Regions from separate parts of the Lentzea sp. CC55 genome, predicted to be linked through region 2. Evidence: predicted binding sites of a transcription regulator. Region 2 holds the regulator's gene; the other holds the start of a gene.
What was found. The regulator HspR, encoded in region 2, represses chaperone genes until heat shock. The targets are predictions, from matches to a motif close to ANNTTGAGTNNNNNNNACTCAANNT.
Positions count from the first base shown of each region.

Region 1: L6E10_RS25455 (adenylate cyclase) is a predicted target of HspR. The motif match lies at 1,671-1,695, and genes of this name have one in related genera.

Region 1 covers NZ_JAJCXE010000033.1:24,673-28,053, forward strand. Annotated here, with positions in the region: gene L6E10_RS25450 (hypothetical protein) at 1-660, opposite strand, end outside; gene L6E10_RS25455 (adenylate cyclase) at 663-1,670, opposite strand; gene L6E10_RS25460 (mechanosensitive ion channel family protein) at 1,786-2,868, shown strand; gene L6E10_RS25465 (hypothetical protein) at 3,025-3,300, shown strand; gene L6E10_RS25470 (S8 family serine peptidase) at 3,352-3,381, opposite strand, start outside.
Region 2 covers NZ_JAJCXE010000022.1:817,000-820,380, forward strand. Annotated here, with positions in the region: gene L6E10_RS19830 (SDR family oxidoreductase) at 1-798, shown strand, start outside; gene L6E10_RS19835 (hypothetical protein) at 783-1,295, opposite strand; gene L6E10_RS19840 (heat shock protein transcriptional repressor HspR) at 1,292-1,720, opposite strand; gene dnaJ (molecular chaperone DnaJ) at 1,726-2,889, opposite strand; gene grpE (nucleotide exchange factor GrpE) at 2,907-3,381, opposite strand, start outside.

The sequences.
Region 1 (3,381 bases), on a different contig from region 2:
CCTGCGGGCGAGCTCGCGGTACACCGACACCGGGTCGATGTCCTGGTTCACCTCGTCGCCGATGACCCTGCGGATGTGCCTGGCCTCCAGCCGCGGCTTGTTCAGCTCGTCGCCGATGATGAACAGGTAGCCCTTGCGGCCGCGCTTCTGCCAGGCGTCGGTGACGACGTGCCGCGCGATGAAGTACGCGGCCAGCTCGTACGACTCGCTCTTCTGCCCGCCGCCGCCGCCCTCGAGGAAGATGTCCCGCAGCTGCTCGTCCATGCGGTTGTCCGACTCGAACTGCCCGACCTGCAGCGGCACGCGGTCGCTGTCGGCGTCACCGATGCCGCCGAACATCAGCTGCGGGTCGGCCAGATATCCCTTGCGCTGCAACAGGCCGTGCAGCTTGCCGAGTTTGCCCTGCATGATCCGCGGCACCGCGCCCATCGACCCGGTCACGTCGAACAGCACCGCGATCGGTGTCGAGTCGGCGTGGTCGGGCGAGTCGCGGCACTCGCGGAAGCCGACGCCCAGCGGGTCGAGCGACGGCGCGGCCTTCCAGCTCGCGGCGGGCGTCGCCCTCAGCGAGGCGGTGTAGCCGAAGTCGGCGATCCCCTTGGCCGCGCGGAAGGTCTTCGCCGCGGCGTAGGCGTTGTCGTCCCACCTGCCGTGTCCCATGGTCATTCTCCTGTCTGGGGGAGGGCGAACGGGCGGAAGCGCCGTGCGCCGTAGAGGTCTTCGAGGAGGTCGTCGTATTCCCGGATCAGGTCGACGGCGTCGGGCCGCCGCTCCGGGCGTTCCTGCAGGCAGCCGCGAGCGAAGGCGCGCTGCCGGTGTTCGTTGTCCGCCAACAGGTCGAGCATCATCCTGTGTGCCATGTGGACGTCCGTCGCGGCGGTGACCGGCTGCTGCGCGACGACTTCCGGTGGGTAGGTGATGGTGCCGCTGGTCGCGAGGAGCCGTTGTCCTTCCTCGACGGCGAACGACCAGCCGGCCAGCACGATCCCGTGCTGCTCCGGGTGCACCATGACGTTCTCGGCGGTGACGGCCCCGTGCACCAGTCCGCTCTGATGTGCGCCGGCCAGCGCCTTGAGCAGCCTGCGGTGCATCCACGCCCAGTCGCGGCCGTCGAGGCCGGACGGGTAGGCGCGCCGGACGTCCGCGAGCGTCACGAAGCCGTCCAGCAGCGGGTCGAGCACCGTGAAGGCGCGCGACCCCTTCGCGACGTCACCCGAGGTGTCGAGCAGCCGCGGGTAGAACGGGCGCAGCCACGGGTTGTGGTCCGTGAAGGACTCCAGCGTCCGCAGCGCGTGCCATTCCGCGTGCAGCAACGGGTTGAGGGCCGGGTTGCGCACCACCTTGACCACGTGCGGACCGTCCGCTTCGTACAGGTTGGCGATGCTGCCGACCGCGAACGGCTCCCCGACGCGGTAGACGGCGGTCTTGGTCCTCAGCTCGACGACCGCGCCGTGCGACCACTCGTGGTGCAGGCGGGTCAGCTCGGCGGACGCCGCGTGCGCCCTCGTGTCGTGCGGCCCGACCACGTCGGGGTGCAGCACCGAGGCCAGCGCGCGGTACCGGCGCCGTACCTGCTTGCGCAGGCCGGAGTCGGTGGTGCGCGGCCCGAAGAGCGCTTCGGGGGACGTGGCGCGTTCCACCAGTTCCAGGGCCTCGGCTGTCGTGAACATGGTTTGAGTCTATGTAACTCAAACCCGGTTGGCAACGGGGTTCTCCGTGACCCGGCTCATGGTGTCCCCGTCGCGAGACGCCGGGTATCCCGTCCCGATACCGGAAGGAGGAAACGTGCTGTTCGTCGTCATGGGCTTTTCCGTGGCTTTCGCCCTGCTCGTGGTGGAGGTGGTCCACCGGCTGGTGCGCCGCTTCACCCACAGCGGGAAGATGTACCGGCCAGGCCAGTTGTTCGGAGCGCTGCTGGCCGCTCAGATAAGCCTGAGCGCCTACCCGGTCGACGTGCCGATCACCCTGCACGCCCTGGGCATCGCGCTGATCCTGGCCGGGGCGTGGCTGCTGGCGGCGCTGATCAGCACGCTCGTCGACATCTCGCTGTCCCGCATCCGCACGGACGTCACGGACAACCGGCACGCCCGGCGCGTGCACACCCAGGTCATGCTGGTGCGGCGGCTGGTCCTGGTGGTCATCGGCGTGCTCGCCGTGGGCGCCATCCTGATGACGTTCCCCGGCGCGCGGGCGGTCGGGTCGACCGTGCTGGCATCCGCGGCGGTCATCGGCGCGGTGGCGGCGTTCTCCGCACAATCGTTGCTGGGCAACCTGATCTCGGGCCTGCAGATCGCGTTCAGCGACGCCGTGCGGCTCGACGACGTCGTGGTGGTCGAGGGCGAGTGGGGCCGGGTCGAGGACATCACGCTGACGTACGTGGTGCTGCACCTCTGGGACGACCGCCGGCTGGTGCTGCCCACCTCGTACTTCCTCAAGACCCCGTTCGAGAACTGGACGCGCACGCAGTCGGCGCTGCTCGGCACCGTGGAGCTCGATCTGGACTGGACGGTGCCGGTCGAGGCGATGCGGCAGGAGATGCGGTCCATGCTGGAGGGCAGCGACCTCTGGGACGGGCGGGTGTCCGTCCTGCAGGTCACGCAGGCCACCAACGGGTTCGTGCGGGTGCGTGCGCTCGTGAGCGCGTCCGACGCCGGAAAGCTGTGGGACCTGCGCTGCCTCACCAGGGAGCACCTCGTGGACTGGGTCCACCGCCGGCACAACGGCGCACTGCCGCAGGTCAGGACGCGGACGGTCACCGGCGTCAACAGGGCACAACCCGCCTCGGACCAGCACACGGACGCGCGCGTGTTCGGCGAGAGCGCGGACGGCGCACTACGGGAGCAAGCGTTTGCGGGTCCCCGGCAGTAGGACCGCCCGAAAATCCGGTGCAACCGCCCGCGACGGGCGTTCCGTCCTCCGAGCATGAGAAGACCGCTCGCCGTCGCGTTTTGCGCGCTGGCTCTCGGCAGCTGTGGTACGAACGGGTCCCTCGCGCCGACTGTGTCGTCCTCGGAGGTGCCTGTCGTGTCATCGGCCAAACCGGACAAGAACCGGATCGAGCAGGCGAAGCGCGACGGCCACCTCACAGTGCCACTGATGATCTCCGTGCAGCCGGGACGCGACGAGGAGGTCGAGCAGGCACTGACGGAGCTGGGCGCGACCGTCGAGTCGCGCGATCCCAGGATCGGCTACCTGCGCGCCGAAATGCCCGTGGACAAGGTGGAAGACGCGTACCTGGTCGCCGGCGTGTCCAAGGTGGACGTGGACGAGCCGCTCGGGAACAGGCTGCCCGAACCGTAGAAAGCCCCAGGACCTCGTGGATCCTGGGGCTTTCTACGTACTACCGGACTGCTAGCTGACTGCCTGGATGATCACGGCACC
Region 2 (3,381 bases):
GAGGCGTCCGCCGCCAAGGTCGAGGCCCGAGGCGCCACCGCCCGGCTGGGCGACCTCGACGACCTGGACGGCCTGCGCAAGGGCGCGGCCGAGTCCGACGCGGTGATCCACCTGGCGTTCAAGCACGACGAGATGTACGCGGGCGACTACCAGGGCGCCGCCGACGCCGACCTCACCGTCGTCAGGGCGTTCCTGGACGAGCTGGCGGGCACCGGCAAGCCCCTGGTCGGCACCAGCGGCACCCTGTCGTACTCGGACCTGGGTCGCACGGCCACCGAGGAGGAACGCGTCCCGGACGACAGCCCCCGCGGCGCGGCCCGCAACGCGATCATCGACGCCCGGGACGTCCGCGGCTCCGTGGTGGTCCTGCCGCCGACCGTCCACAGCCGCCTGGACACGGCGGGCTTCATCCCGATCCTGGTCGGGATCGCGAGGGCCACCGGCATCTCCTGCTACCCCGGCGACGGCACGAATCGCTGGTCAGCGGGCCACACCCTGGACGCGGCACGCCTCTACCGCCTGGCCGTGGAGAAGGCGCCCGCCGGCTCGGTGCTGCACGCGGTGGCGGAGGAGGCCGTGACCATGCGGGAGATCGCCGAGGTCATCGGCCGCGAACTGGGCGTGCCGACGGAGAGCATCCCGGCCGAACGAGCACAGGAGCACTTCGGCGCCCTGGCGTTCATGGTGTCACGCGACTCACCGACGTCGGCCGAGCGCACCAAGGCCCTGCTGGGCTGGGAACCGCGGGAACCCGGCCTCCTGGAGGACCTGGAAGCCGGGTTCTACTTCGAGCGGTGAGCTTCGAGCTCGAGGTGCGCCTCGGAGAACGCGCCGTCCGGATCGGGCTCGGTCAGCGCGGCTTCCTCCAGCACGGCGAGGGGTTCCGGTCCACGCAGCCACGCGGCCACCGAACCGCCGGGGGGCAGGTCGCGCAGGCGTCCGGTGACGAGACCCGCCAGCGCGGGCGGTGTGGCGAGGAAGTAGGCCTCGATCGCCGCCCGCTCGTCCGGGTCGCCGTTCTCGTGGGCCTCGGTCACGAGGCGCAGCCAGAAGAAGTCGGCGTCGAGCTCACCGGCCGCGATCAGCTCCATCACGCGCGGCAGCAGGTAGCGCACGAAGGTCTCGTCGCCGATCGTCCCGGACCGCAGCCAGAACTCCCCGACGTGCTCGGAGGTCAGCCGGCGCAGCGGAACCTCGGTGAACGGCGCGACGCTCGCGGCGTCCACGCAGTGGTCGCAGAACTCGACCACGCGGGGACGCGGCGTCGCGAAGACCTCGTAAAGGCGCTCGATCACTTGCGGGGCTTCGGTTTCCACACGACGAGCGCCGTCTCCTGCCGGATCGGGACCAGGTCCCGCCGGTAGGAGGCGTGCACGGCGGCGGCGGCCGAGTCGGCTGCCGCGTGCGCCTGCGCAAGCTCCTGCTGGAGCTCGGCCACCCGCGAGCGGAGGGCGTCGACCTGGTTCTCCAGGTCGATGATCCGCTTGATGCCCGCGAGGTTCACGCCCTCGTCCTGCGAGAGCCGCTGGACCTCGCGCAGCAGCACGATGTCGCGCATCGAGTACCGGCGCCCGCCACCGGGCGTGCGGCCGGGCGACACCAGGCCCATCCGGTCGTAGGACCGCAGGGTCTGGGCGTGCAGCCCGGACAGCTGCGCCGCCACCGAGATCACGAAGAACGGCGTGTCCTCATCGGTCCCGGGAGGGAACGGAAAACCCACCGCTTTCACCGCCCTTCAAGCAGTGCGTTCAGATCACCACGTGGGTCGTGGCCCTTCGTCACGTCCGCGTACGCCTCGAGTGCCGCGCGGGCCTCGGACGAGAGGTTGTTCGGCACCGCGACCTCCAGGGTGATCAGGAGATCCCCGGCGGAGCCGTCGCGCTTGGTGATGCCCTTGCCCCGAGCCCGCAGCACCCGCCCGGAGGCGGTTCCGGCGGGCACCTTCAAGGTCACCTTGCCGTCGAGCGTGGGCACGGTCAACGTCGTTCCGAGCGCGAGCTCGGGGAACGTCATCGGCGCCGTCAGCGTCAGGTCGTTGCCCTGGCGGCCGAAGATGCCGTGCGGGTTGACGTGCACCCGCACGAACAGGTCGCCGTTCGGGCCGCCGTTGCGGCCCGGTTCGCCCTGGCCCGCGAGGCGGATCCGCTGGCCGTCGTCGACCCCCGACGGGATCCGCACCGTCAGGGTGCGGGTGCGGGTGCTGACGCCGTCGCCGCCGCACTCGGGGCACGGGTCGTCGATGATCCGGCCGGTGCCGCGGCAGTCGCGGCACGGCTCGCTGAACGCGAACGCGCCCTGCGACCGCGTGACCAGGCCGGACCCCGAACAGGTCGCGCACGTGTGCGGCGTGGTGCCCGGCTTGGCACCCGAGCCGTTGCACGTCGTGCAGGCGGCGGGGGACGACAGGCGCAGCGGCACCGTCGCTCCCCTCACCGCCTCGGTGAAGTCGATGCGGACGTCGGTCTCGACGTCCTCGCCGCGGCGCGGGCGCGTGGCCGAGCCGGCCGACGCACCACCGCGGCGGTTGAACAGGCCACCGAGCAGGTCGCCCAGGCCGCCGCCACCGGCGCCCTGCGCGGCACGGCCGAACAGGTCGTTGACGTCGAAGCCGCCCGAGCCGAACCCGCCGGAGCCGGGGAAGCCCCCACCGCCCGCGAACAGCCGGCGGGCCTCGTCGTACTGCTTGCGCTTCGCCGGGTCCGACAGCACGCCGTAGGCCTCGGAGACCGCCTTGAAGCGGGCCTCGGCCTTGGCGTCACCCGGGTTCGCGTCGGGGTGCAGCTCGCGGGCGAGCTTGCGGTACGACTTCTTGACCTCGTCGGCCGACGCGTCGGAGGAGACGCCCAGCTCGCGGTAGAAGTCCTTTTCGATCCAGTCCCTAGCACTCACCGGACGTCTCCTCCTCCCTACGCTTCTTCAGCCGGCGCACCGGGCTCGTGGTCGGTCACCGCGACGAGCGCGGGCCGGACGAGCTTGTCGCCGAACGTGTAGCCGCGGCGCAGGACGGCGGTGACCGTCGGCCCCTCGACGTCCGGGGACGTGCTGTGCTGCACGGCCTCGTGCACCGACGGGTCGAACGCCTCGCCCTCGTGCGCGAACGGCTCCAGGCCGGTCTTCTGCAACGTGGACACGAGCTTGTCCGCCACCGCCTTGAACGCACCGGTCAGGTCGCCGTGCGCGGCGGCCCGCTCGATGTCGTCCAGCACGGAGAGCAGCTCGGACGCGACGGACGCCTTCGCGTTGTTGATCACCGCTTCGCGGTCGCGTTCCACCCGCTTGCGGTAGTTCGCGTACTCGGCGGTGAGCCGCTGGAGGTCGGCGGTGCGCTCGTCGAGCTGGGTCTTCAGCTCGGCGGCGACGGAGTCCACGACCTCGGCGACC